3 regions of the Arthrobacter sp. B0427-1-12 genome follow, and region 3 is predicted to be linked to each of the others. Evidence: riboswitches for the same ligand, from Rfam matches in the RefSeq annotation. Region 3 holds a riboswitch; each other region holds the start of a gene.

Region 1 (8,050 bases), on a different contig from region 3:
CATGCCATGAGGCCGTGGATGTCCGAGTGGGGTGGCAGCCGCGCGCCGACGCAACACCCGCATGGTTGCCCGCAACACGTGGGCAACTACCGCGCAAAGCTCAACGATACCGACCTGATCGAATCAGTCGGACACGGCTTGGTAGGCTTCGCCATCCCACGGCTGCGCGGACATGAGGGGGTCGGTCAGAAAGTCCGTCAACCGGGTGAGCAATCCCATGCATTCACCGCGCGCACGACGTGTTTGCCGCAATTGAGCCGAACCGCATCACAGCCGGTACCGTCCGCGGATTGCTTAGCGCTGAGTACCCAACCTCGCCGATCTCGTCCAGCATCTTCCAAGAGGTCGCGAGCTTGAAAACAGCTTCCGGTGCGTTGGCCCAACTTCGCGCAGGCTTTCTGCGCCGATAACCGTGAGTATGTCCGGACAGGTGTCTCGATGAAGCATCCTTGGGTTCTTGCGGTGATTGCAACACTTAGCGAATGGGTGTTGTCATGGCGGGGTATTCAATTTATCTAAGGCCTGATCTCTTGCAGGTTTTTTGGGCCGGGATGCAGGCCGGTGATTTCATCACCGATGCCGTGGCTGCCGTCAATACGAGCCGGCGGACCGGACGCCGGGTCCTGGTCGAGGCCGGCGGCGTCAGGCCCCGGCGGGGCCGGGATCTGAAGGGCCGGTGCCTGACCTTCGGCCAGCGTGAGGAGATCGCAGTACTGCGCGCCCAGGGACGCTCCCTGAGGGAGATCGGCACAGTAATAGGCAGGTCGGCCTCGACGGTGTCCCGGGAGCTGCGCCGCAACACCAAGGCCGGATCCGCCTACCGGGCGACCTCGGCCCACGCCCTGGCGTATGAGCGCGCGTCACGGCCGAAACCGGCGAAACTGCACACAAACACTGTGCTGCGTGCGAAGGTGGAAGAGGACCTGAAAAAGAAGTACTCACCCGAGCAGATCGCAGGACGACTGCGGGTTGAGTTCCCGGATGAGCCGGAGATGAGGGTGTCACCCGAGACCATCTACCAGTCCCTTTACGTCCAGTCCCGCGGGGCGCTGAAGCGCGAACTGACCGCGTGCCTGCGCACCGGGCGGGCCATGAGGCAGCCCAGCCGAAAGGCCGGGCAGCGCAAGAACCGGATCCCGGGAATGATCAACATTTCCCAGCGTCCTGCCGAGGTCGAGGACCGGGCCGTGCCGGGGCATTGGGAGGGACGCTGGTCGAACGGACCACCAATTACACAATGCTCGTGCACCTGCCGGACGGGTATAAGGCCGAGCAGATGCGTGATGCACTGGCCGCGAAGATCAAGACGCTCCCCGATGTGCTGCGGCATTCCCTGACCTGGGATCAGGGCATTGAGATGCAGGACTGGAAAACCGTGAAGATCGATACCGGCATCGAGATCTACTTCTGCGACCCGCACTCGCCCTGGCAGCGCGGCATCAACAAAAACACCAACGGCCTGCTGCGCCAGTACTTCCCCAAAGGCACCGACCTGAGCGTCCACAGCGCCGCAGACCTCGACTGGATCGCCCAGGAACTCAACGACCGGCCGCGCAAAAGACTAGAGTTCAGGAAACCGATCGAACTGATCGAAGACCTCCTGTTGCAATGACCGCCTGAATCCGCCCATCCTCTAACGGGACATTCACGAGCCCTGGTGGGACACGTATTCCATCGCGCTGGGGCCATTCACAGGCATGCATAAGTTCTCGCTCATCTTTGTCGCGGTGTGCGACCGGTTTATGCGGCACAGAGCCATCGGCCGGAAGGGCGAAAGGAACCCATGCCTTGGCGTCGGTAATTCTTCGTCGTGTCGGTGGACGATCAACCGGGCAATTATTAAAATTTTAACTACAGAAACCGGCAGGGCGCGTACAGCGCCCAGGGAGGAGGAGCGCATCACCGCTGATCAATACCAAACATCAACTGCTGAAAGCCCCTCCCGAGGGGCTTTCCCTATTTATCCGCCAGTATGAAACGGACACAGTCGCCTGCCCGGGCACTTCAGCTGGTCCACGATGAATACCTGTGGAGCACCATTGAGGAGCCCACGAAAACCGGGGCAGTCCCTAACGCCAATCCGGATGGTGTGCGGGGAGGAATCTCCCGCCACGGCTCGAAAGGCATATACAGCTGTGGGTGATTCAGTTCACGCCGCAGGCCCAGTGTCGGTGCCGATCCAAATCCTGTAGCGAACCCAAGGTTCTGCCGGCCGCCGAGCACCGGCCCTTCCCCCGTAAAACCACGCCCGGCATGTCTCGTGTCCTCCATCCCGGACCGAGTCGGCCCTGTGGGGTGCCATCCGCTTGTTCACCAGCGGGCAGCAATTTCACAGACGAAGCCTGATCATCCGACCTTAAACCTGTTCAACGTCGCCGTGGTGTCGATACGCGAAAAACAATGCGGTGCCCGCGATGCGTTTGCGTGGTGCCGCCCCTCCACGCTAAGGTGTGATCCGGCTCACTTCAAAGTGGGTCATGCTTGTGATCTGCGGCGGGAGAGTTCTGCCGGTACATTCAGCAGGCGCCGTAGGAGCAAATCCTCCCCAGGAATCTCTCAGGCCCATGTACCGCCGCGGCGAGGCAACTCTGGAAAGCAGTCAGGCAGCAACCTGGCTCACCGACGGTGCAAGCGGCACCTGCGAGAGCAGTGGGCGCGGAAACTCTCAGGTCCAAGACAGAGCGGGGAGGAACACAATCACCGTGCCACCCCGGTGCCGCTTGAACTACGGAGTTCCTCATGACGACTCAACCTCGTCCAACCAAGCCTGTTGACGCACCCCACCTTGAGCGGCAGCTGTCCAACCGCCACATCCAGCTCATTGCCATCGGCGGTGCCATCGGAACCGGTCTGTTCATGGGCTCGGGCAAGACCATCTCGGCGGCCGGACCCTCGGTGATCTTTGTCTACATGATCATCGGCTTCATGCTCTTCTTCGTCATGCGGGCCATGGGCGAACTGCTGCTGAGCAACCTGTCCTACAAGTCCTTCAGCGACTTCGCCGGGGACCTGCTGGGCCCGTGGGCCGGCTTCTTCACCGGCTGGACCTACTGGTTCTGCTGGGTGGTCACCGGCATCGCCGACGTCATTGCCATCGCCGGCTACGCCAACGAACTGGTGCCGGGCATCTCGCTGTGGATTCCGGGTGTCTTCACCGTGGCCGTCCTGCTGCTGCTCAACCTGGCCACCGTCAAGGCCTTCGGTGAGACCGAGTTCTGGTTCGCGCTGATCAAGATCATCGCCATCGTGGCGCTGATCGTGACCGGCCTGGTCATGATCTTCACCGGCTTCGAGTCCGATGCCGGCCCGGCAGGCTTTAGCAACCTGTGGAGCCACGGCGGTTTCTTCCCGCAGGAATTCATGGGCTTCGTGGCAGGCTTCCAGATCGCCGTCTTCGCCTTTGTGGGCATCGAACTGGTGGGAACGACGGCGGCCGAGGCCAAGGATCCGGAAAAGAACCTTCCCAAGGCCATCAATTCCATTCCGATCCGTGTGCTGCTCTTCTACGTCGGCGCCCTGATCATCCTGATGTCGGTCACTCCCTGGACCCAGTTCGAAGCCGGCCACAGCCCCTTCATCGGCATGTTCTCGCTGGCCGGGCTCGGCATGGCCGCCACGGTCGTCAACCTGGTCGTGCTGACCTCGGCGATGTCCTCGGCCAACTCCGGGGTCTACTCGACCTCCCGCATGGTGTATGGCCTGGCGCAGGAAGGCGATGCTCCCTCCGTCTTCGCCGGGCTGTCCTCGCGCAAGGTACCCCGTAACGCACTGTTCCTGTCCTGTGTGCTGCTGCTCTCCGGGGTCGTACTCCTGTATGCCGGCGACAACATCGGCGCGGCGTTCGGCATGGTGACCACGGTTTCCGCGGTCTGCTTCATGTTTGTCTGGTCCATCATCCTGGCCAGCTACCTGGTCTTCCGGAAGCGCCGCCCGCACCTGCACGCCGCCTCCAGGTTCAAGATGCCCGGCGGTATCGTGATGGTCTGGGTGGTGTTTGCGTTCTTCGCCTTTGTCCTGTGGGCGCTGACGACCCAGCCGGACACGCTGACCGCGCTGCTGATCACCCCGGTCTGGTTCGTCATCCTGGGCATCGCCTGGGCCATCATCCGGCGCAGGCCGGCCCATATCGCCCGCTCCGCGGCGTTCCGCGCCCAGCTGGACGCCGAGGGCCGGGAACCCGGCGCCCGCGAAACCGCCCAGGTGGGGGCCGCCGAATAGTCCTGCCGCGGGCAGCCCCGGCGCCCCGATCGACGGAGGCCCCGCGCAGTGCGCGGGGCCCTCCGCCCGCACCCTGGGCGTTCCTGTTCTTTGCGCAGATGACCGCCGATCGCTGCCCGTAAACCGGCACCAGGTAACCTCCCGCGGGCACAGTCCCTTCAGCAGGTGCAGGTTATGTTCAACGACCGGGCACGGGTGAACTGCTGCCCGCGGCGGGCCTGCGGCGGTGCCGGCCGCGGGCCTGAGCCGGCCGGCGGGGTTTTCAGGCGCCGCGCTGCCTAAGGCCGGCGGGCATTATTTCCGTGTGTCGGGGTCTTCGTCGCCGATGTGGCCGGGTGCCGACGCGTGGACCCGCTGGACGAAGGCGTAGTACTCCTCCATGTAGTGGCGCAGGAACCCGGCCGTGCTGTCGTCCTTGACCTCGCCGTCGTCCGTGTAGATGTCGGGGTTAAAGGAGATGTAGGCCTCCGGGGCGTTCAGCTGCGGGGCGTCGAGGAAGCTCAGGATGCTGCGCATGGAGGACTGCATGACGGCGGTGCCGATGCCGCCGGGGGAGGCGCCGATGATGGCGGTGGGTTTGCGGGCGAAGGAGTTGGACCCCCAGGGCCGGGATCCCCAGTCGATCGCGTTCTTCAGGGCGCCGGGGATGGACCGATTGTACTCCGGGGAAACAAACAGGATGCCGTCCGAGCCCTCGATGGCCTGCTTCAGGTTCCGTGCCTCGGGCGGGAAGTCGGCGTCGTAGTCCCAGCTGTACAGCGGGAGGTCTTTGATGGGGATTTCGGTGAATTCGAGCTCCGAGGGTGCGAGCTTGATCAGCGCTTTGGAGAGGGTGCGGTTGATGGAGCCGGTGGCCAGGCTCCCGATGAAGTAACCGATCTTGTAAGCCATTGCAGTGTTCCTTCCGTCAGCCGGCCGGAACCGGCTCGTCAACTCAGTGTTGCTGGATCGGCGCGTCCCAGTTCATGAGAAGTGGAACGTCTGGACATAACTGGGAGAGGAAGCCGCGGATGGGACCGGCCACTAACCGCTGCCTAAAACACGCCAATACCGTTGCGATTCACAGAGATTTTTCTGCCGCGGGGAGGGACCTGGGGTGTCGCGGTGAAGGACCGGCTTACGCACGCGACACGTCCGTAATTTCGCGCGACAAACCTGACCGCGTAGAGCTAGCGCGCCACGCGGGAGCGGAGGTATACGACACTCGAGCTGAAGGTGCGGGTCTCGACGAGTTCGAGATCCACCCGGCGCTCATGTCGGGGAAAGAACGGAATGCCACCGCCAACCAGCACCGGGTAGACCACGGCCCGGTACTCGTCGATCAGACCCAACGCGGCCACCTCGGCGGCGAGAGTCGCGCCGCCGATCGCGATCTCACCCTCCCTCTGGGCTCGCAACCGCTCGATCTCCTCCGCCAGGCCGCCGGAGGCCAGGCGGGCATTGCCCTGCACCGCCGACAGCGTGGTGGAGAACACCACCTTGGGCAGCGGCTTCCAGAGCGCGGCCCACTCGAGCTCCGACTCGTCGAGCGATGGATCCTGGTCGGCGGTCTCCCAGTACAGCATCGTCTCGTACAGCCGTCGTCCCAGCAGGTGGACGCCGACCTGTCGAATCTCCTCGATCCAGAAGCGAAAGACCTCCTCGTCGGGCGCCGTCCAGTCGAAGTTGCCGTCCGGCCCGGCGATGTAGCCGTCAAGTGAGACGTTCATTGAATAGGTCACGTTGCCCATCAGAAGCCCTTCTCGGTAGCGGGTCCGACAGTACTGCAGCTCAGTATTTGGCCCTGGGTGTGTTCGAAGGCGCAGTCCCGGTCCTTAACGCTTTCCCTTGCGGGCCTGCCGCGCGCTCTTCTCCTGCGGAGACTGCGTGCATCTGTCGAAGAGGTAAGTGGAAACGGCCAGCAGAAGAACAATGAGGGCGATGTAGAAGGCGCCTCGCCAGCTGTCCACGGCATATCCTGCTGCCACGGCCAGTAAAGCCAGCAGAAGGGGCAGGCCGGCGATCCGGATCCGGTGGGCCATGGTCATGCTTCAGCATCCCTCTCGGGGCTTAGGACAAGCTTGAGGACTGTTCCCCGGGGATCCCGCCCCGGATTGCTTACACCATAACGCCGCTTACCGTGCGCCTCTGGACCTTCGTAAGGCTGAAATTTAAGAGTTGCCCGAGGATATGCCAGTAAATGCGAATTTGAATCCTATTCTGACAACTTTCCGGGTGGGTGTCTGAGGTCAGGTTGGGGTGTACTTCAATTGGGCATTTGATTCGGGATTTTTCCGTCGGGCGGCGTGCGTTGGGGGGACCGGCTTGTGGGATGCCTACGCGGGACCAGCCACGCCACGAACAACACCGCTTTGCGTCCGTCGATGGCCGGCCCGTCGCTGAAGTCGTACTGCAGCCATTGCCCGGGCTCGGTCACCCAGGGCCGGTGCACCCGGTTGTTCCTGGCCTGATATGTGGTCCGTACCTGCGCGACCACCCGGCGGGTTGAGCGCTCGGAGCCCGTATAGCCCATCGCCACGAGTTTGCGGTGGGCGACGTCGACGCGAATGCGCCCTTGGACGCTTCGATCCATTCCTCGATCTTGGGCAGCCACTCATCCGTGACCCTGGCCCGTACCGCCGACTGCTCGGCCGTGCGGCCGGCGTCTCAGGTGATGCTTCAGCCGTGCTCGGAGATGCGCGCATCATTCGCCGCCCCCTCCACCGCCGCCGTCTCCGCCGGAGGATCCACCGGATGATGAACCGGAGTCACTCGTGTCATGGCCGGTGGAGTCAGGATCATTGTGCTTGCCTGCCCCGGAGGAGGCGATGGATGGGTAGGAGCCGGACCCGGTATCGGAGCCGCTGTTGTGCTGTCTGCCGCCCCGCTGTTTGGAGCGATTCGATGCTTTGCTCCTGGACGCGGCGCGAGCCACGGCAAACCCAGCGATAATAACGATGAGGATGCCGATTGCGGGAACGATGATTGTCAGATCCATGGGACGTCCTTTCAGGAGTTGGTGAACTGGTCGCGGATTGCTGCTGTGCGCACTGTAACCCGCGGCCGCATGACGAAGCCCGTTACCGGGGTGTCGGTGACGGGCTTCGTGAGGGTGCTTACCGGTGAACGGGTTTGTCCTCGATCAGCAGGGTCCGCAGGTCCAGGCGGCGCAGTACCCGGTCGACCATTTCCGGGTCCTTGTCCGGTTCGCTACGGGCGGCCAGCACTTCGGCGCGGGCGGCGTCCAGGGCGATCGTCTGGGCTGCCACGAGGGCGTCGTGGCTGTTGAGCCGGTGGGCCTGGTCGGTGCTCGGTAAGTCTCAGTTCCAAGAAACTGAGACGGCCCCGAGTGGTCGGGCTTGTGATGTTCATTCGTTGTGCCAGTGCGGGGGCATTGTCAGATCCGGGGGTAGAAGTGTTGCGCGGCTGCCTCTCGCGGCGTTGAGTTGCGGCTGTGTCAGGTACAGGGCCCTGGACAAGTCAGCGCCTTCGAGCCGTGCGTCCCTGAAGTCTGCGCCGAGCAGGTCCGCACCCGAGAGGTCACTGTCACGCAAATCGGCGGCAATGAGATAGGCGCCTCGGAGATCTGCCCCGCACAGCCGGCGGGATCTGAGATTCCTGCCCATCAGGTCCGCTCCGGGCCTCAGCGCGGACTCCAGATGATCATCACCGGAGGCGAAGTAGGCGGCCCGCACTTCTTCGCTGACATCCATCAGCGTTGACCTCATTTGGGAGTGAAGATCTTGAATATCCAGTGACAGCAACTCCGGCAGCTGCCCACCGACCGCCTGCTCGATCGTGTATCTGAGTTCTGCCGCACGATCTGAGGTGTCGGGATCGAAGGTGCGTGACT
Region 2 (8,050 bases), on a different contig from region 3:
GCAGGGAAAGGGTCGGAGCCACCGCCGCGCCAATGGAGGCCAGCACGCATACCGCGGAGCCGATGATCAGCGGCCGCACCCGGCCAAAGCGGTCCGAGAGCGTCCCAAAGCAGAGCTGCCCGAATGCAATGCCGACCATGAAGGCGGTCAGGGTCAGCTGGACCCCCGTGGCATCCGTGGCCAGGTCCGTCTTGATCAGCGGGAATGCCGGCAAGTAGAGGTCTGTGGCAAAGGGCCCGGTGGCGGACAGCAGCGCCAGTACCAGCAGCAGAGGCGTGGTGATCGGCTTGCCTGTCCTTGTGGCAGATCCAGTGGCAAGGGCCAAGGCGCGCCGCCTTCCGACTATGCAAAAGTAATTATTGAGACATAACTACTTTTCCATATTCCGCGTATGCTTCCAAGAGTGAGCGTCCAGCATTCCACACCAGATGCAGCGCATGACGACGACGACAAAGCCGATCTGGTCAACCTCATCTTCGATCTGGCCCGGGAACTACGCGCCAGGGCTGAGGAGATTTCGGGAGCCACCCCCCTGACGCCGGCCGAAGCCACCGTCATGCGGCATATCGCCGCCGAGCCGGGCATCCATCCGGCCGCTCTGGCCGCACGGACCCGCATGCAGCGGAGCAATCTGAGCAACACCTTGAACTCACTGGCCCGCAAGGGGTTCACCGACAAACGCCCAAGCCCCTCGGATGCGCGCTGCATCGAGCTCTTTGCCACCGAACTGGCGCTGCGGAACATGGCGGCATTCCGCCGGGCACGCGCCCGCCTGCTCCGCGATGCCATCGGCACTGCCACACCCGACCTGGACGCGGCCATGGAGGCACTGCGGATTATCAGGGACGGCTTGGCCGGGCGTTGACGACGACGGGCCGCACGTCGTCCCGGATCACGCCCAGCCGCACCAGCGCCCCGGTGGCGGCAGCTTCGAACGCGTCCCGGTCGACCGTTCCGTTGACCACTTCCACTCCTGCGGGCAGCAGGCCTTCCGGCGGCTCGGAATTGAGGATGATCAGCGCCTCTTTGGCCCCGATCGACTCAGCCTGCCGGATGGCGCTGTGCACCACCGGCCCGGACGCGGCATGGTGGAACTTCACCTCCACCGGCAACCGGCCGCCGTCGAGCCTGGTGATCAGCAGATCCGCGCCCTGCTGCTCCGGGCGGTCCGGCTGGTCAACGCGGAAGCCGTGCCTGCGGCCCAGCCGGTCCAGGCGCTCGTAGGCGAGCAGGGTCTGGTCCACCTCCGGCGGGATGTCGACGGCCAGGCCGTCGCCGCGGGCGGATCCGACGGCGTCGCGCACCAGGGACAGCGGCTGGTTCCGGACGTCGTCGACTACCTGCTGGACGAACATCCTCTTAATCTGCAGCGGCGAAAGCGCCAGCGCATCCGCGCCGATGGCCAGCACTTGCTGGCCGGAGACCGCAATGTAGAGCAGCACCGCGCCCGCTGCGATCAGCAGGGGCACGCCGCCCACGTTGGTCCCGGGCATGAAGACGCCGGCCAGTCCGGGGACGGTCAGCGCCAGGCCAAGCAGTCCGAGCGCCCAGCGCTGCCACCGCAGCAAGGATTTCCCGCCGAACGAGGCCGGAGGATTCCTCTTCTCCACCATGTTCTCCATGTTGCACCCGATTTCCCGCGCGATGGATGCCGAGACTGTCCTTCGAGCGTAGTCCCAAAAACTCCGCTTGCCCATGCCCCGGCAGTTCCGGTACAGTTGTGACTCGGGTCACTCAGGTGATCCGCAATCCAACTGAATATGCCTCTGATCCGCCGCGGGAGAGTCCTGCCGATTCCACCAATCGATCAGCAGGCGCCGTAGGAGCAACTCCTCCCCAGGAATCTCTCAGGCCCCTGTACCGCCGCGGATAGGCACCTCTGGAAAGCGGCCGGCTGTCAGCCGGCCCACCGACGGGGCAAGCGCACCGCAGTTGCGCGGAAACTCTCAGGTCCATGACAGAGCGGGGAGGAACCCAATCCACTGCGGCGCACCCGTGCGCCGCTGACCACCGGAGTTCCTCATGACGGCCCGCAGTCGCTGCTCCCCGATCCTTCTCCTGCCCGCCGGGCATCCACCGGCCATCGGCACCTAGCCGATCGCTAACAGCAATGCCCCGCGCCTAGCCTTTCCCGCCCGGGCAGCACAGCTGCGTCCGGCGAACTCCAGCGCCCAGTGCGCACCTCAACCGCACATCGGCCACACCGTTGTGGCCACCGTGCCGGCACAACCCGTCACCAGCCAAAGGACCACCATGTCTGAAACCACCAAGGCCCCGGACGCCGCCCCTGTCGGCGCCGGCGTCGCCCATTCCGAGGAAGCGCATCTTTCCCGTTCCCTCTCCAACCGCCACATCCAGCTGCTGGCCATCGGCGGCGCCATTGGCACCGGCCTGTTTATGGGTTCCGGCAAGACCATCTCGCTGGCCGGTCCGTCGGTCATCTTCGTTTACATGATCATCGGCTTCATGCTCTTCTTCGTCATGCGGGCGATGGGCGAGCTGCTGCTCTCCAACCTCAAGTACAAGTCCTTCAGCGACTTCGCGGGCGACCTGCTGGGGCCCTGGGCCGGGTTCTTCACCGGCTGGACGTACTGGTTCTGCTGGATCGTCACCGGCATCGCGGACGTGATCGCCATTGCCGGCTACGTCACCTTCTGGTGGGGCGACGCGCCGCTGTGGATCCCGGCGCTGGCCGCAATCGTGGTGCTGCTCGCGCTGAACCTGCCTACCGTGAAGGCCTTCGGTGAAACCGAATTCTGGTTCGCCCTGATCAAGATCGTCGCCATCGTGACGCTGATCGTCGTCGGCCTGGTCATGGTCTTCACCAACTTCACCTCCCCGGACGGCAACTCCGCCTCCTTCGCCAACCTGTGGAACGACGGCGGCATGTTCCCGACCGGCCCGATGGGCTTCGTCGCCGGCTTCCAGATCGCCGTGTTCGCCTTCGTAGGCATCGAACTGGTCGGCACGGCCGCCGCCGAGACCAAGGACCCGGAGAAGAACCTGCCGCGCGCGGTCAACTCCATCCCGATCCGCGTGATGCTGTTCTACGTGGTCGCCCTGACGGTAATCATCTCCGTGACCCCGTGGCGCGAGATCACCGCGGACAAGAGCCCCTTCGTCACCATGTTCACACTGGCCGGCCTGGCCATCGCCGCCGGCGTGATCAACTTCGTCGTGCTGACCTCCGCCACCTCCTCGGCCAACTCCGGCATTTACTCCACCTCCCGCATGGTGTTCGGCCTGGCGCACGACGGCGATGCGCCCCGCCGCTTCGGCCAGCTGAACCGCCGCCGGGTCCCCGCTAACGCACTGGTCTTCTCCTGCTCCTTCCTGCTGGCCGGCGTCGTGCTGCTCTACGCGGGCAAGTCCATCATCGAGGCCTTCACCGTGGTCACCACGATCTCCGCGCTGCTGTTCATGTTCGTCTGGACCATCATCCTGGTCAGCTACATCGTCTACCGGAAGCGCCGCCCGCACCTGCATGCGGCCTCCAAGTTCAAGATGCCCGGCGGTGTCGCGATGTGCTACGTGGTGCTTGCCTTCTTCGGCTTCCTGCTCTGGGCCCTGACCCAAGAAGCGGATACGCTGCAGGCCCTGCTGGTTACCCCGCTCTGGTTCGTTGGCCTGGGTGCCTTCTACTGGTTCGTCCGCAAGACGCCGCTGCACCAGGCCCGCCGTGCCGAGCACGCGGCCGAGGTCTCCTCGGACAAGACCGCCGCCAAGGAGTACTTCGCCGCGGCGAAGTAACCTCGGCAGTACCGTGAAGCACCCCGGAGGCCCGGGAACTCTCAGGGTTCCCGGGCCTCCGCCGCGTCCAGCAGGCGCTCCCGGGCCAGCGTCTTGAGCCCGTCAGCCGGCTTGATCGGCACCGGCCAGCGCGGGCTGAGCGTGTCCCCGAGCGTAATGCCGCGGATCCGCCGGCCGAACATCGGCAGCACCCATTCGCGCATCCATTCGCGCTCCATGGCCGCCCACTGCCGGACCGTCCGCTTGGTGTCCCAGGGTTCAAAGGGTTTGAGCTTGATCTTGTGGTCCACGCCAAGGACGCGCAGCACCTGCGCGGCCATGTACTTGTGCCCGGCCTTGGACATGTGCAGCCGGTCCGCGTCCCACATGCGCGGATCGTGGTAGGCGTCGAAACACCAGAAGTCCACCAGCAGCGCGTCGTACTTGCGGGCGATCCGGCGCACGGCCTCGTTGTACCGCCAGTTGCGGCGCTTCATCGGCTCCAGCATCGGATGCAACTGCACGTCGTAGCCGGTGAACAGCAGCAGCTGCGCACCGGTTTCCGCCAGCCGGGCCACCAAGGCCTCGTACTGGTCCATCAGGCCGTCCAAGTCCTTGCGGAATTCGAGGATGTCGTTGCCGCCGGCATAGAGGCTGACCAGCGTAGGCTTCATCGCAATCGCCGGTTCAAGCTGGTCTTCGATGATCTGGTGCAGCCGTTTGCTGCGGATCGCCAGATTGGCGTACTCCCAGTCCGGATCCTGCCGGCTCAGCTGCTTGGCCACCCGGTCCGCCCAGCCGCGCACGCCGTTGGGCAGGCGCGGTTCCCAGTCACCTACGCCCTCCGTGAATGAATCGCCCAGTGCAACAAACCGCCCTGCCACTTAGCCCACGCTAGTCCAAAATGGACGACGAAGGGCAAACTTCCGGTGAACTCGCACCCGGCTATCCGGCCTGTGCTCCATCCGCCTCCGCCGGCGCCGCCTCGGGGAGCCGGCCGGACCGTTTCTCCTCCGGCGTTTCCCGGCCCGTCCAGACCTGGACGATCGCCCAAGCCACCGCCGTGAACGGCACGGCCAGGATCGCCCCCACGATCCCGCCCAGGACGGTGCCCGCGGTCAGGGCCAGCAGGATCACCAGACCGTGCAGGCTCAGTGAACGTCCCATCAGCACCGGCTGCAGGAAGTTGCCCTCCAGCTGGTTCACCACGACGACGACGGCGACAACGATCAGCGCGATCACAGGCCCGTTCGCCACCAGTGCCACCAGCGCGGCCAGGATTCCGGCCACCGTCGCGCCCACCATAGGAATGAAGCCGGTGATGAATACGACGACGGCCAGCGGCAGCGCGAGCGGCACCTGCAGGACCAGCAAGGCTGTACCGATGGCAATCGCATCCACCGCGGCTACGGTGGCGGTGCCCCGCATGTACCCGCCCAGCACCTCCACCGTCCGGGTTCCGGACCGGCGCCACCGCGGCTTGTTCCGGGGGCTGACCCAGCTCAGGAAGAAGCTCCAGATCCTGTCTCCGTCCTTGAGGAAAAAGAACAGGACCACAGCCAGCAGGACCAGTCCGGTCAGGAACTGGCTGGCCGCCGACAGGCCTGACAGCGCGCCGGCACGGAACTGGCTGCTGGTCACGAAGTTCACGACGGCGTCGACCGCCTCATTGATCTGCTGCTGGTCGATCGGGATGGGTCCGTTTTCGATGAAGCTCTGCAGCTGGCCGAAGCCTTCGGTGGCCGAAGTAGCCAGTTCACCCCATTCGCTGCGCACGGCGAAGACGATCGCGGTGACCACGCCGCCGAGGACCACTCCCACGCCCAGGAACGCGACCCAGGCTGCCATCATGGCGGACATGTTCCGGCGCAGCAGCCGGATCAGCGGGGCCATCGCCGAGGCGATGATCAGTGCAATCAGCAGCGGAATCACCACCAACTGGACCTGCAGCAGAGCGTAGACGGAGATGAACACCAGGGCCAGAACCAGCAGGACCTGCGCGGCGCGTGCCCCGGCCCTGCCCAGCCCGTCCGCCCAGAGACCACGGGTTGTGGCTTCAGCCTGCTGTATTTCCGCCGCTCTGGCCGCTTCGGCCGTGCTGGCGGTTTCTGCTGTTTTGGCCGTTTCTGCTGTTCTGGCCGTGCGCGCAATCAATCCCATCAGTGTCCCATCGTCGACCTGCGGTTCGACACCATCCTTGCATGCCGCACTGACATCGGCAGGGCGCACGGCAGTAGGCTGGCTGGCAGTACCGTTCTCCATGCTTCAGCCAAGGAGGTCCACAGTGAATACCGCGCTGCCCGAACTCGCCGTCACAGGCTCCACCGGCTACCTGGGCAGGCTGCTGGCCCGCCGGCTCGCCGATGCCTCGATTGCCCAGCGGCTGCTGGTGCGCGATGTCGGCCGGGCGCCGCAGCTCGAAGGTGCGGCGCCGGTGAGGTTCAGTTACGCGGATAAGGCCCTGGCGCTGTCTGCGCTGGAAGGCACCGATGTCCTGTTCATGGTCTCCGGCGCCGAGTCGGAGGACCGCCTGGCCCAGCACTTCACCTTCATCGACGCAGCCGCCGAGGCCGGCGTCCGGCACATCGTCTATACCTCCTTTTACGGAGCAGCCCCGGACGCCACTTTCACGCTGGCCCGGGACCACTACGCCACCGAAGAACATATCAAGGCCAGCGGGATGACCTACACCTTCCTGCGGGACAACTTCTACATCGACTTCCTGCCCTCGCTGGCCGGCGAGGACGGCGTCATCCGCGGCCCCGCTGGCGACGGCGCTGTCGCGGCGGTGACCCGCGAAGATATAGCCCGCGTGGCCGCCGTCGTACTCCAGGATTCTGCCGCGCATGCTAACGCGACCTACAGCCTGACCGGACCCGAGGCGCTCACGCTGGCCGAGGCCGCGCGGATCATCGGCGAGGAAAGCGGAACCGCGGTCAGCTACCATGCTGAGTCGGTGCCGGAGGCCTACGAGTCGCGGGCCGCCTACGGCGCGCCGGACTGGCAGCTGGACGCCTGGGTCAGCACCTACACGGCCATCGCCGCCGGGGAACTCGCCGGCGTGACGACGGCGGTCAGAGACCTGACCGGCAGGGAACCGATGTCTCTGCGGGACTACCTGCGCCAGCAGATCGACGAGTAGCCGGCGGCGCCGGCTACCGCGGATCACGGCGCAGCGGGTGGTCCGCCGGAACTTCCCCGATCACGATGCGCAGGCCGTCCGGGTCGCTGATCCACATCTCCAGCAGGCCCCACGGCTCCCGCCGGGGAGGCCGGACAATGGTCACGCCGACCTGCCGCAGCCGCTCGTACTCCGCCGCTACATCCCGGACCTGCAGCCACACGGCCGCGCCGCCGGCGGCGCCCTCGGTGGTGCTGCCGACTGAGCCACCGCCTGAGCCGCCGCCGCTGGAGCCGGAGACTTCAAGGAAACCGCCGCCCAGGAAGAACACCACGCCCGGATCCGCGCGGTTGCCGAACTCGCGGTACACCGCCAGACCCAGCTGGTCCCGGTAGAACCTCCGGCTGCGGGCCAGGTCGGAGAGACAGATCAGGATCCGGCTGCCCAGAATGTCCATGGACCGATCCTTTCACTGTCCGGGATCAAAGTTAGACTCGTGCAGTGACCACCCGGAATGATGTCACGGCCTCATGGGTAGCCCGGGATGCCCGGGCCACCGTACGGGCAGGGCCCGGGGCCATCCACCTCCGGCAGGCCGAACGCCTCCGGACCCTGGTCGCTTATGCCCGCTCCCGCTCCCGTTTCTACGGTGAGCAGTACCACGGCCTGCCGGCCGGCATCGCGGATCTGCAGCAGCTGCCGCCGACGGACAAGAAACAGCTGATGGCCCGGTTCGATGACTGGGTGACCGATCCCGAGGTCACCTTGCCGGCCGTGCGGTCCTTCGTGGCCGGTCCGGGTAATCTGGGCGCGGATTTCCTGGGCCGCTACGCCGTCTTCACCACGTCGGGCTCCACCGGCGTCCCCACGCTGCTGGTGCAGGACCGAAGTGCCCTGGCCGTCATGAATGGGCTGATGGTGGTCCGCTACCTTCGCGCGGTCCCCGCCGCCACGTGGGTCAGGGTCTTTGCCCGGGGCGGACGGCTGTCGGCAGTCTTCGCTTCCGGCGGCCATTTCCTCAGCGCCACCATGTTCGAGCGCCGGCTTCGCGCCAGGGCCTCCCGCCGCCGACAGGCCCGGTTCCTGTCCGTCCTGGACCCGCTGCCGCAGCTGGTGGAGCAGCTGAACGGGTTCCGGCCGGCCATCCTTTCGTCCTATGCGAGCGCGTTCGGTGTCCTGGCGGCCGAGCAGGAGGCCGGA
Region 3 (8,050 bases):
TGAATGGTGAATCCGGGGAGCTCCGGAGGGCCGCTGCTTGACCTGAGCTTACGTTACCTTATTGTGATATAAACCACAACGGAGGTGCGGCTGGACCTGCGCCTAATCGAAGTGCGTCTCCACGGGGTCGGCGGAGACCTGGCTGATGACCTTCGCTGCAAGGTCGCGCAGCTTGGTGTTCTGGTTGTTCGAAGCGCGGCTCAGGATGCCGAAGGCGTCCTGCTGCGAGCAGCGGTTCTGTGCCATCAGGATGCCGACGGCCAGGTCGATGGTGGTGCGCGCCTGCATCGCTGCCTTGAGGTCGTCCGAGGCCTCCATATGTGTCGCGACCCGGACGGCCAGCAGCAGCGCCTTCGAGGCCTGCGCGGCAGCCACCGCCCTGCCGTCGAAGGCATCGACGGCAGGGGCGTAGAAATCGAGCGCGGTCGCCGATTCCCCTTCTAGGTGCATCGGCACGCCGAGCATTGAGTAGTAGCCATGCTTGGCTACTACACCAAAGTAGTCCGGCCAGCGGGGGTCCGTGCGTGCATCCTTGACCAGGACTGTCTGGTTGGTCCTCAGCGCCTCGAGGCACGGTCCTTCGTCGTAGCCGAGCTGGATCTCGTCCAGAACCTTGGCCTTGTCGCTGCTGTACGCGATGGTGGCGGTTTTGTGGTGGCGCTGCAGGGTGACGCCGCACTGCACCTGGAGGTCCCCGGACAGGACGCCTGCGGAGTAGCGCGCCAGGTCCGTCAGGAAAACGTCCACATCCTTGCTGTCGATGCCCAGGTTCTGCAGTTCCTCGGCTGTGGCGCCGGGGGACTTGAGGATACTCATCTCGGTCTCCAATACATGCGGCGGACCGCTTCCCGGCAGGTCCGGGATCCGGGTCTATCCCTGCGCCGCCTCCGGGTGCGCCTTGGCCTGCCGGGCTGCTTCCTGCGCGGCCAGCCAGTCCAGCACGGACTGCAGCCGGATGCGCCGGTGCGAACCCCGGTACTCCACCGGAATGGTTCCGTTGTCCGTCAGGTTTCGCAGGTACGTGTGCGAAATGCCGGCGGCTTCGGCCGCCTGGGAGGTGGTGAGCAGGGTTTCCACCGAGCTGACCATCACGGCGTCGCCCCGGGCGAAGCGCTCCAGAAGACCGACGACGGCGTCCCGGGCTGCGGCGGGCAGCTTCAGGGCGGTACCGTCCACGAAAACGGTGACATCATCGGATTCCAGCGCACGGCGCAAGGCGCCGGCCTCCGCAGCCTGGAGTGCCGGCGTCGTGCGCGGTTTGAGCTGTGCCATGAAGGTATTGTCCACCGATGACAGCTACTTTGCAGTGGCTGCGAACCCTTCGGCTGCGTCCTTCTCGGCCGCCACCAGTGCCCTGAACTCGGCCCGGCGGGCCTGGTGGTAGGGGTTGCGGCGCAGCACTAAATAGCCAATGCCCAAGGCCACGAACCACAGCGGCGTGACCAGCAGGGCCCGGAGGGTGTCCGGCTCCTGGGTCAGGGCCCAGATGATGAAGGCGAAGAATGCCATGACGACGGCGCACATGGCAATGCCGCCGGGCATCTTGAACTTTGATGCGGCATGCAAGTGCGGGCGGCGCTTCCGGTAGACGATGTAGCTGACCAGGATGATGGTCCAGACGAACATGAACAGCAGTGCGGAGATGGTGGTGACCAGCGTGAAGGCCGCGATGATCGATTCGCCGGCATACAGCAGCACGACGCCGGCCAGCAGGAAGGTGCAGGAGAAGACCAGCGCGTTGCGCGGCACCCGGCGCGGGGACAGGCGGCCGAAGGTCTTGGGGGCGTCGCCTTCATGCGCCAGGCCGAATACCATGCGCGAGGTGGAATATATCCCCGAATTCGCGCTGGATGCCGCGGAAGTGAGGACCACGAAGTTGATCACGCCGGCGGCGATGGCCAGCCCTGCGAGGGCGAACATGCCCACGAAGGGGCTGCGGTCCGCCGAGAATTCCCGCCACGGCGTCACAGAAACAATCACCGTCAGCGCGACCACGTAGAACAGCATCACGCGGATCGGAATGGAGTTGATGGCCCTGGGGAGGTTCTGTTCCGGATCCTTGGCCTCCGCCGCGGTAGTGCCCACCAGTTCGATGCCCACGAAGGCGAATACGGCGATCTGGAATCCGGCGATAAAGCCCATCGGGCCGGTCGGGAACATGCCGCCGTCGTTCCAGAGGTTAGCGAAGGTGGCCTCGGAGCCGTTCGGGGCGGTGAAGCCGGTGATGATGAATACCAGGCCGACCACGATGAGGCCAACGATGGCGATGATCTTGATCAGGGCGAACCAGAATTCGGTTTCACCGAAGGCCTTGACCGTGGGCAGGTTGAGCCCCAGCAGCAGCAGGATGGCGGCCAGCGCGGGGATCCAGAGCTGGAGGTCCGGCCACCAGAAGGCCACATAGCCGGCGATGGCGATCACGTCCGCGATGCCGGTGACAATCCAGCAGAACCAGTAGGTCCAGCCGGTGAAGAACCCGGCCCAGGGCCCCAGCAGGTCCGCGGCGAAGTCGCTGAAGGACTTGTAATTCAGGTTGGACAGCAGGATTTCGCCCATGGCCCGCATGACGAAGAAGAGCATGAAGCCGATGATCATGTAGACGAAGATGACCGACGGACCGGCCAGTGAAATCGTCTTGCCCGAACCCATGAACAGGCCGGTGCCGATGGCGCCGCCGATCGCGATCAGCTGGATGTGGCGGTTGGCGAGCTGGCGTTCGAGGTGGGGCTCGCCCTGGTGCTGCTCGTTGAAAGTGACCAAGTGGGAGTGGCCCTCCCCGGGAACCGCGGCTTCGGCGTCGGGCGGAATGGGGCGGTTGGACATCGGACTTCTTTCTGTCATCGGATCGATGGGCGCGCGGTGGTGCTAATCGTAAGGACCGGGCATGTCGTCCTTGTTCCGCCTCAGCGCACCTGAAATTCAGTGTGAGTCGGCTCACGAGCGAAAGTCAATTTGGTTGACGTTGCGGACGGTATGGGCGAAGCAGGGGGCGCCATGTAGAATCTTGCTCAAGGATAGGCTCCGGCGTATAGTTGTGAGTCGCATCACCCATAATTGAACATGCCTCTGAACCGCGGCGGGAGAGTCCTGCTGATGCTCAATCCGATCAGCAGGCGCCGTAGGAGCAAATCCTCCCCAGGAATCTCTCAGGCCCCTGTACCGCTGCGGCAAGGCAACTCTGGAAAGCAGTCAGGCGGCCAGCTCGCCGGACTCACCGACGGTGCAAGCGCCGAACCTGTGGAAACAGGTGGCGCGGAATCTCTCAGGTCCAATACAGAGCGGGGAGGAACTCGATCCGATTGGCGTCCCTGGACGCCGGAATACCCTGGAGTTCCCCCATGACGGTTCAATCAACAGAAACAGCCTTCGTCGACCGCCACATCGGCGCCCGCAGCAATGACGCGGAGACGATGCTCAAGCAGCTGGGCTACGCCAGCGTGGACCAGCTTGTCGACACCGCCGTTCCGGCGGACATCCGCCAGAGCGCGCCGCTGAACCTGCCGCCCGCCCGCAGCGAAATGGAAGTCCTTGCGGACCTGCGTGCGCTCGCTGCGAAGAACACCGTGGCCGTCCAGATGATTGGCCAGGGCTACTACGACACCGTGACCCCGCCGGTCATCCTGCGCAATGTCCTGGAGTCTCCGGCCTGGTACACCGCCTACACCCCCTACCAGCCCGAAATCTCGCAGGGCCGGCTCGAGGCCCTGCTCAACTTCCAGACCATGGTCGAGGACCTGACGGCACTGCCGATCGCCAACGCCTCCATGCTGGATGAAGCCACCGCCGTGGCCGAGGCCGTGCTGCTGATGCGCCGCGTCAACAAGGCGCACCAGGACGGCAAAGTCGTCCTGGACCAGGACGTGCTGCCGCAGACCATTGCAGTCGTTAAGGGCCGGGCCAAGGCACTGGACTTCGAGGTTGAGGTTGTGGACCTGTCCGCCGGACTGCCCGAAGGGGACATCGTCGGCATCGTGCTGCAGCAGCCGGGTGCCTCCGGCAACGTCGGCAGCCACGCTGCGGTGATCAAGGCCGCGAAGGCCCGCGGTGCCATGGTGACGGTCGCTGCCGACCTGCTGGCCCTCACTCTCATCACCCCGCCCGGCGACCAGGGCGCCGATATCGCCGTCGGCAACTCCCAGCGCTTCGGCGTGCCGCTGTTCTACGGTGGCCCGCACGCTGCCTACATGGCCGTGCGCACGGGCCTGGAGCGCTCGCTGCCGGGCCGGCTGGTCGGCGTCTCCAAGGACTCCGCCGGTACTGCCGCCTACCGTCTGGCCCTGCAGACACGCGAACAGCACATCCGCCGCGAAAAGGCCACGTCCAACATCTGCACGGCCCAGGCCCTGCTGGCGATCGTTTCCAGCATGTACGCCGTCTACCACGGCCCGGAGGGCCTGAAGGCCATCGCGCAGCGGACCAGCGGCCACGCCCGCACCCTGGCCTCCGTCCTCACGGGCGCCGGCTTGGAGCTCGCCTCGGAGCACTTCTTCGACACCCTCACCGTCCGCGTCCCGGGCCGTGCGGGCGAGGTCATCAAGGCCGCCGAGGCCAAGGGCATCAACCTGCGCAGCATCGACGCGGACCAGGTGGGCATCTCCTGCGACGAAACCACGACGGCGGCACACCTGGCCGCGGTTGCCGGAGCCTTCGGTGTCGACGACGCTGAGGCCAAGGTCCGGGCGGCCGCCTCGGCGACCCCCGGTTTCGAGCTGAAGTCTGACGTCGAACGCACCTCCGCGTACCTGACCCACCCTGTCTTCCACATGCACCGGTCCGAGACGCAGATGCTCCGCTACCTGCGCCGCCTGTCCGACCGCGACCTGGCGCTGGACCGGACCATGATTCCGCTGGGCTCCTGCACCATGAAGCTGAACGCGACGGCGGAGATGGAATCCATCAGCTGGCCGGAGTTCGCCTCCATCCACCCCTTCGCTCCGGATCACCAGACCGTGGGCTGGCGGGAACTGATCGCCGACCTGGAGGCCCGGCTGTCCGAGATCACCGGCTACGCCGGCGTCTCCATCCAGCCGAACGCCGGATCGCAAGGCGAGTACGCCGGCCTGCTGGCCATCCGCCGTTACCACCTGGCCAACGGCGATGACCAGCGCGATGTCTGCCTGATCCCTGCTTCCGCACACGGCACCAACGCCGCGTCCGCGGTGCTGGCGGGCCTGAAGGTCGTCGTCGTGGCCACCGCGCACGACGGCACGATCGACCACGCCGACCTGAAGGCAAAGATCGAGAAGCATGCCGACCAGCTGGCCGGCATCATGATCACCTACCCGTCCACTCACGGCGTGTACGACGCCGACGTCCGCGAGGTCTGCGATGCGGTCCACGCCGCCGGCGGCCAGGTGTACATCGACGGAGCCAACCTGAACGCGCTGGTCGGCCTGGCCAAGCCGGGTCAGTTCGGCGGCGACGTGTCCCACCTGAACCTGCACAAGACCTTCTGCATCCCGCACGGCGGCGGCGGACCCGGCGTCGGCCCGGTCGCCGTGGCCGAGCACCTGGTGCCGTTCCTGCCCGGCAACGCGGCTCTGGCGGAGGACGAGGGCAAGGGCATTCCGGTGTCCGCGTCCAAGTATGGATCCGCCGGCGTGCTGCCCATCTCCTGGGCGTACGTGGCCATGATGGGCGGGGAAGGCCTGACCCAGGCCACCAAGAGCGCACTGCTGGCCGCCAACTACATTGCCTCCCGCCTCAATGAGCACTTCCCCGTGCTCTACACCGGCAACGACGGCTTGGTGGCACACGAGTGCATCCTGGACCTGCGCGAACTGACCGCCCGCACCGGCGTCACCGCGGAGGATGTGGCCAAGCGCCTGATCGACTACGGCTTCCACGCCCCGACGCTGGCGTTCCCCGTAGCCGGCACGCTGATGGTCGAGCCGACCGAGTCCGAGGACCTCGCGGAGATCAACCGCTTCATCGACGCGATGATTTCCATCCGCGGCGAGATCGAGCAGGTGGCCAACGGCGACTTCACCGCCGAGGCCAGCCCGCTGCGCCTGGCTCCGCACACTGCGGCAGCCGTGGCCAGCTCCGACTGGGACCGCAAGTACAGCCGCGAGCAGGCGGTCTTCCCGCTGCCCTCGCTGAAGATGGATAAGTACTTTGCGCCGGTTGGCAGGATCGACGGCGCCGCCGGCGACCGCAACCTGATCTGCTCCTGCCCGCCGATCGAAGAATTCGCCAACTAAGGATCCGTGAGGAACGTTTATGAGCACTGAAGCTGCAACCAGCCAGTACACAGCCCTCTACGCAGAGCACGAGAAGCTTGGCGCGTCCTTCACCGACTTCGGTGGGTGGCAGATGCCGCTCAAGTACAGCAGCGAGCTGGCCGAGCACCATGCCGTCCGGAAGTCCGCCGGCCTGTTCGACCTGTCCCACATGGGAGAGGTCTGGGTCACCGGCCCCGAGGCCGGCAAATTCCTGGACTACGCGCTGGCGGGCAAGCTGTCCGGCATCACTGTGGGCAAGGCGAAGTACTCCCTCATCTGCAACGAAGCCGGCGGCATCATCGATGACCTGATCAGCTACCGCCGCGCGGAGGACAAGTACCTCGTTGTCCCCAACGCCGGCAATGCCAAGGTGGTTGCCGCCGCCCTGGCCGAGCGCGCCGCCAACTTCGACGTGGTAGTGGACGACCAGACCGCTGCCACCTCCCTGGTGGCTGTGCAGGGTCCGCGCAGCGTGGACATCCTGCTCACCCTTGTTCCGGCGGCGCAGCACTCCATCGTCACGGACATGAAGTACTACGCAGCGGACGAAGTCGAGTTCACCTTCGGCGCCGGTCCGGTGAAGCTGCTGCTGGCCCGCACCGGCTACACCGGCGAGGACGGCTTTGAAATCTACGTGCCGAACGAGCAGGCAGCCGCGCTGTGGTCCGCCCTGCTGGAAGCCGGCCGGGAGTTTGAGCTGCAGCCGGCCGGCCTGGCCTGCCGCGACTCCCTGCGCCTGGAAGCCGGCATGCCGCTGTACGGCAACGAACTGTCCCTGGAGACCAGTCCGTACGACGCCGGTCTGGGTCCGGTTGTGGCGCTGTCCAAGGAAGGCGACTTCGTGGGCCGCGCCGCGCTGGAAGCCAAGAAGGCGGAGGGTTCGCCCCGCAAGCTGGTCGGCCTGAAGGGCCTGGGCCGCCGGGCGGGCCGTTCCCACTACCCAGTCACGGTGGACGGCAAGGTTATCGGCGAAGTCACCTCCGGTGCCCCGAGCCCGACTCTTGGCTACCCGGTTGCCCTGGCCTACGTCGACACCGACTACGCCGAGATCGGCACCAAAGTCGACGTCGACCTGCGCGGCAAGGCGGAGCCGTTCGAAGTCGTAGCGCTTCCGTTCTACAAGCGCGCCAAGTAGGTTCGCTGGCTGGGTTTGGTGCCGGGGCGGGAGATTTTTCAACGCGCTTAGACACGTCGCTCGTTCCTCGCTCCGCGATGCCCGCTTATGAATAAATCTCCCGCCCCTCACCCGCCACAGCCCACTCGATAACAGAGTTTCCGTTAGCACTTCCCGAAAGGTATTGATTATGAGCAAGGTTCAGTCCGGTCTTCGTTATTCGGCCGAGCATGAGTGGGTTGACTCGGCATCGCCCGTCAAGGTTGGCATCTCGCAGGTGGCTGCCGACGCCCTCGGCGACGTCGTCTACGTCGACCTGCCCGAAGCGGGCAGCACCGTCACCGCCGGCGAAACCTGCGGCGAGGTCGAGTCCACGAAGTCCGTTTCCGACCTGTACTCCCCGGTCTCCGGCGAGGTCGCCGAGGTCAACCAGGCCGCCATCGATGACCCGAGCCTGCTGAACTCCGATCCGTACGGTGCCGGCTGGCTGTTCACTGTCAACGTCACCGAAGAGGGCAAGCTGCTCTCCGCCGAGGAGTACGCCGAGGCCAACGGAGGCGAGCTGTGAACGCCGCAAGCGCCGTCGGAATCAATTACCTGGACGGCCTGCTGGCCGAGGTAGACCCGGAAGTCGCTGCGCAGATCGACAATGAGGCCAACCGTCAGCGCCACGGCCTGGAAATGATCGCCTCGGAGAACCACACCGCGGTGG

Evidence for each region. Region 3 has a riboswitch for glycine ahead of gcvP (aminomethyl-transferring glycine dehydrogenase). Riboswitches for the same ligand answer to the same signal wherever they lie in the genome.
Region 1: another riboswitch for glycine. It lies ahead of cycA (D-serine/D-alanine/glycine transporter); the one in region 3 lies ahead of gcvP (aminomethyl-transferring glycine dehydrogenase).
Region 2: another riboswitch for glycine. It lies ahead of cycA (D-serine/D-alanine/glycine transporter); the one in region 3 lies ahead of gcvP (aminomethyl-transferring glycine dehydrogenase).

Annotation. Positions count from the first base shown of each region.
Region 1 covers NZ_JBNHIC010000069.1:500-8,549, forward strand. Annotated here, with positions in the region: partial or broken gene AC5RWU_RS21745 (IS30 family transposase) at 483-1,612, shown strand; glycine riboswitch at 2,485-2,582, shown strand; gene cycA (D-serine/D-alanine/glycine transporter) at 2,740-4,218, shown strand; gene AC5RWU_RS21755 (NADPH-dependent FMN reductase) at 4,513-5,109, opposite strand; gene AC5RWU_RS21760 (dihydrofolate reductase family protein) at 5,388-5,948, opposite strand; gene AC5RWU_RS21765 (hypothetical protein) at 6,033-6,245, opposite strand; partial or broken gene AC5RWU_RS21770 (IS21 family transposase) at 6,530-6,864, opposite strand; gene AC5RWU_RS21775 (hypothetical protein) at 6,902-7,195, opposite strand; gene AC5RWU_RS21780 (hypothetical protein) at 7,314-7,466, opposite strand; gene AC5RWU_RS21785 (pentapeptide repeat-containing protein) at 7,566-8,050, opposite strand, start outside.
Region 2 covers NZ_JBNHIC010000011.1:6,208-14,257, reverse strand. Annotated here, with positions in the region: gene AC5RWU_RS09085 (multidrug effflux MFS transporter) at 1-325, opposite strand, end outside; gene AC5RWU_RS09080 (MarR family winged helix-turn-helix transcriptional regulator) at 404-865, shown strand; gene AC5RWU_RS09075 (hypothetical protein) at 840-1,613, opposite strand; glycine riboswitch at 1,768-1,873, shown strand; gene cycA (D-serine/D-alanine/glycine transporter) at 2,254-3,750, shown strand; gene AC5RWU_RS09065 (SGNH/GDSL hydrolase family protein) at 3,792-4,613, opposite strand; gene AC5RWU_RS09060 (AI-2E family transporter) at 4,675-5,991, opposite strand; gene AC5RWU_RS09055 (SDR family oxidoreductase) at 6,014-6,871, shown strand; gene AC5RWU_RS09050 (VOC family protein) at 6,885-7,307, opposite strand; gene AC5RWU_RS09045 (phenylacetate--CoA ligase family protein) at 7,352-8,050, shown strand, end outside.
Region 3 covers NZ_JBNHIC010000022.1:55,704-63,753, forward strand. Annotated here, with positions in the region: gene AC5RWU_RS14105 (GAF and ANTAR domain-containing protein) at 103-816, opposite strand; gene AC5RWU_RS14110 (helix-turn-helix domain-containing protein) at 871-1,272, opposite strand; gene cycA (D-serine/D-alanine/glycine transporter) at 1,297-2,823, opposite strand; glycine riboswitch at 3,068-3,172, shown strand; glycine riboswitch at 3,174-3,287, shown strand; gene gcvP (aminomethyl-transferring glycine dehydrogenase) at 3,339-6,203, shown strand; gene gcvT (glycine cleavage system aminomethyltransferase GcvT) at 6,223-7,359, shown strand; gene gcvH (glycine cleavage system protein GcvH) at 7,529-7,906, shown strand; gene glyA (serine hydroxymethyltransferase) at 7,903-8,050, shown strand, end outside.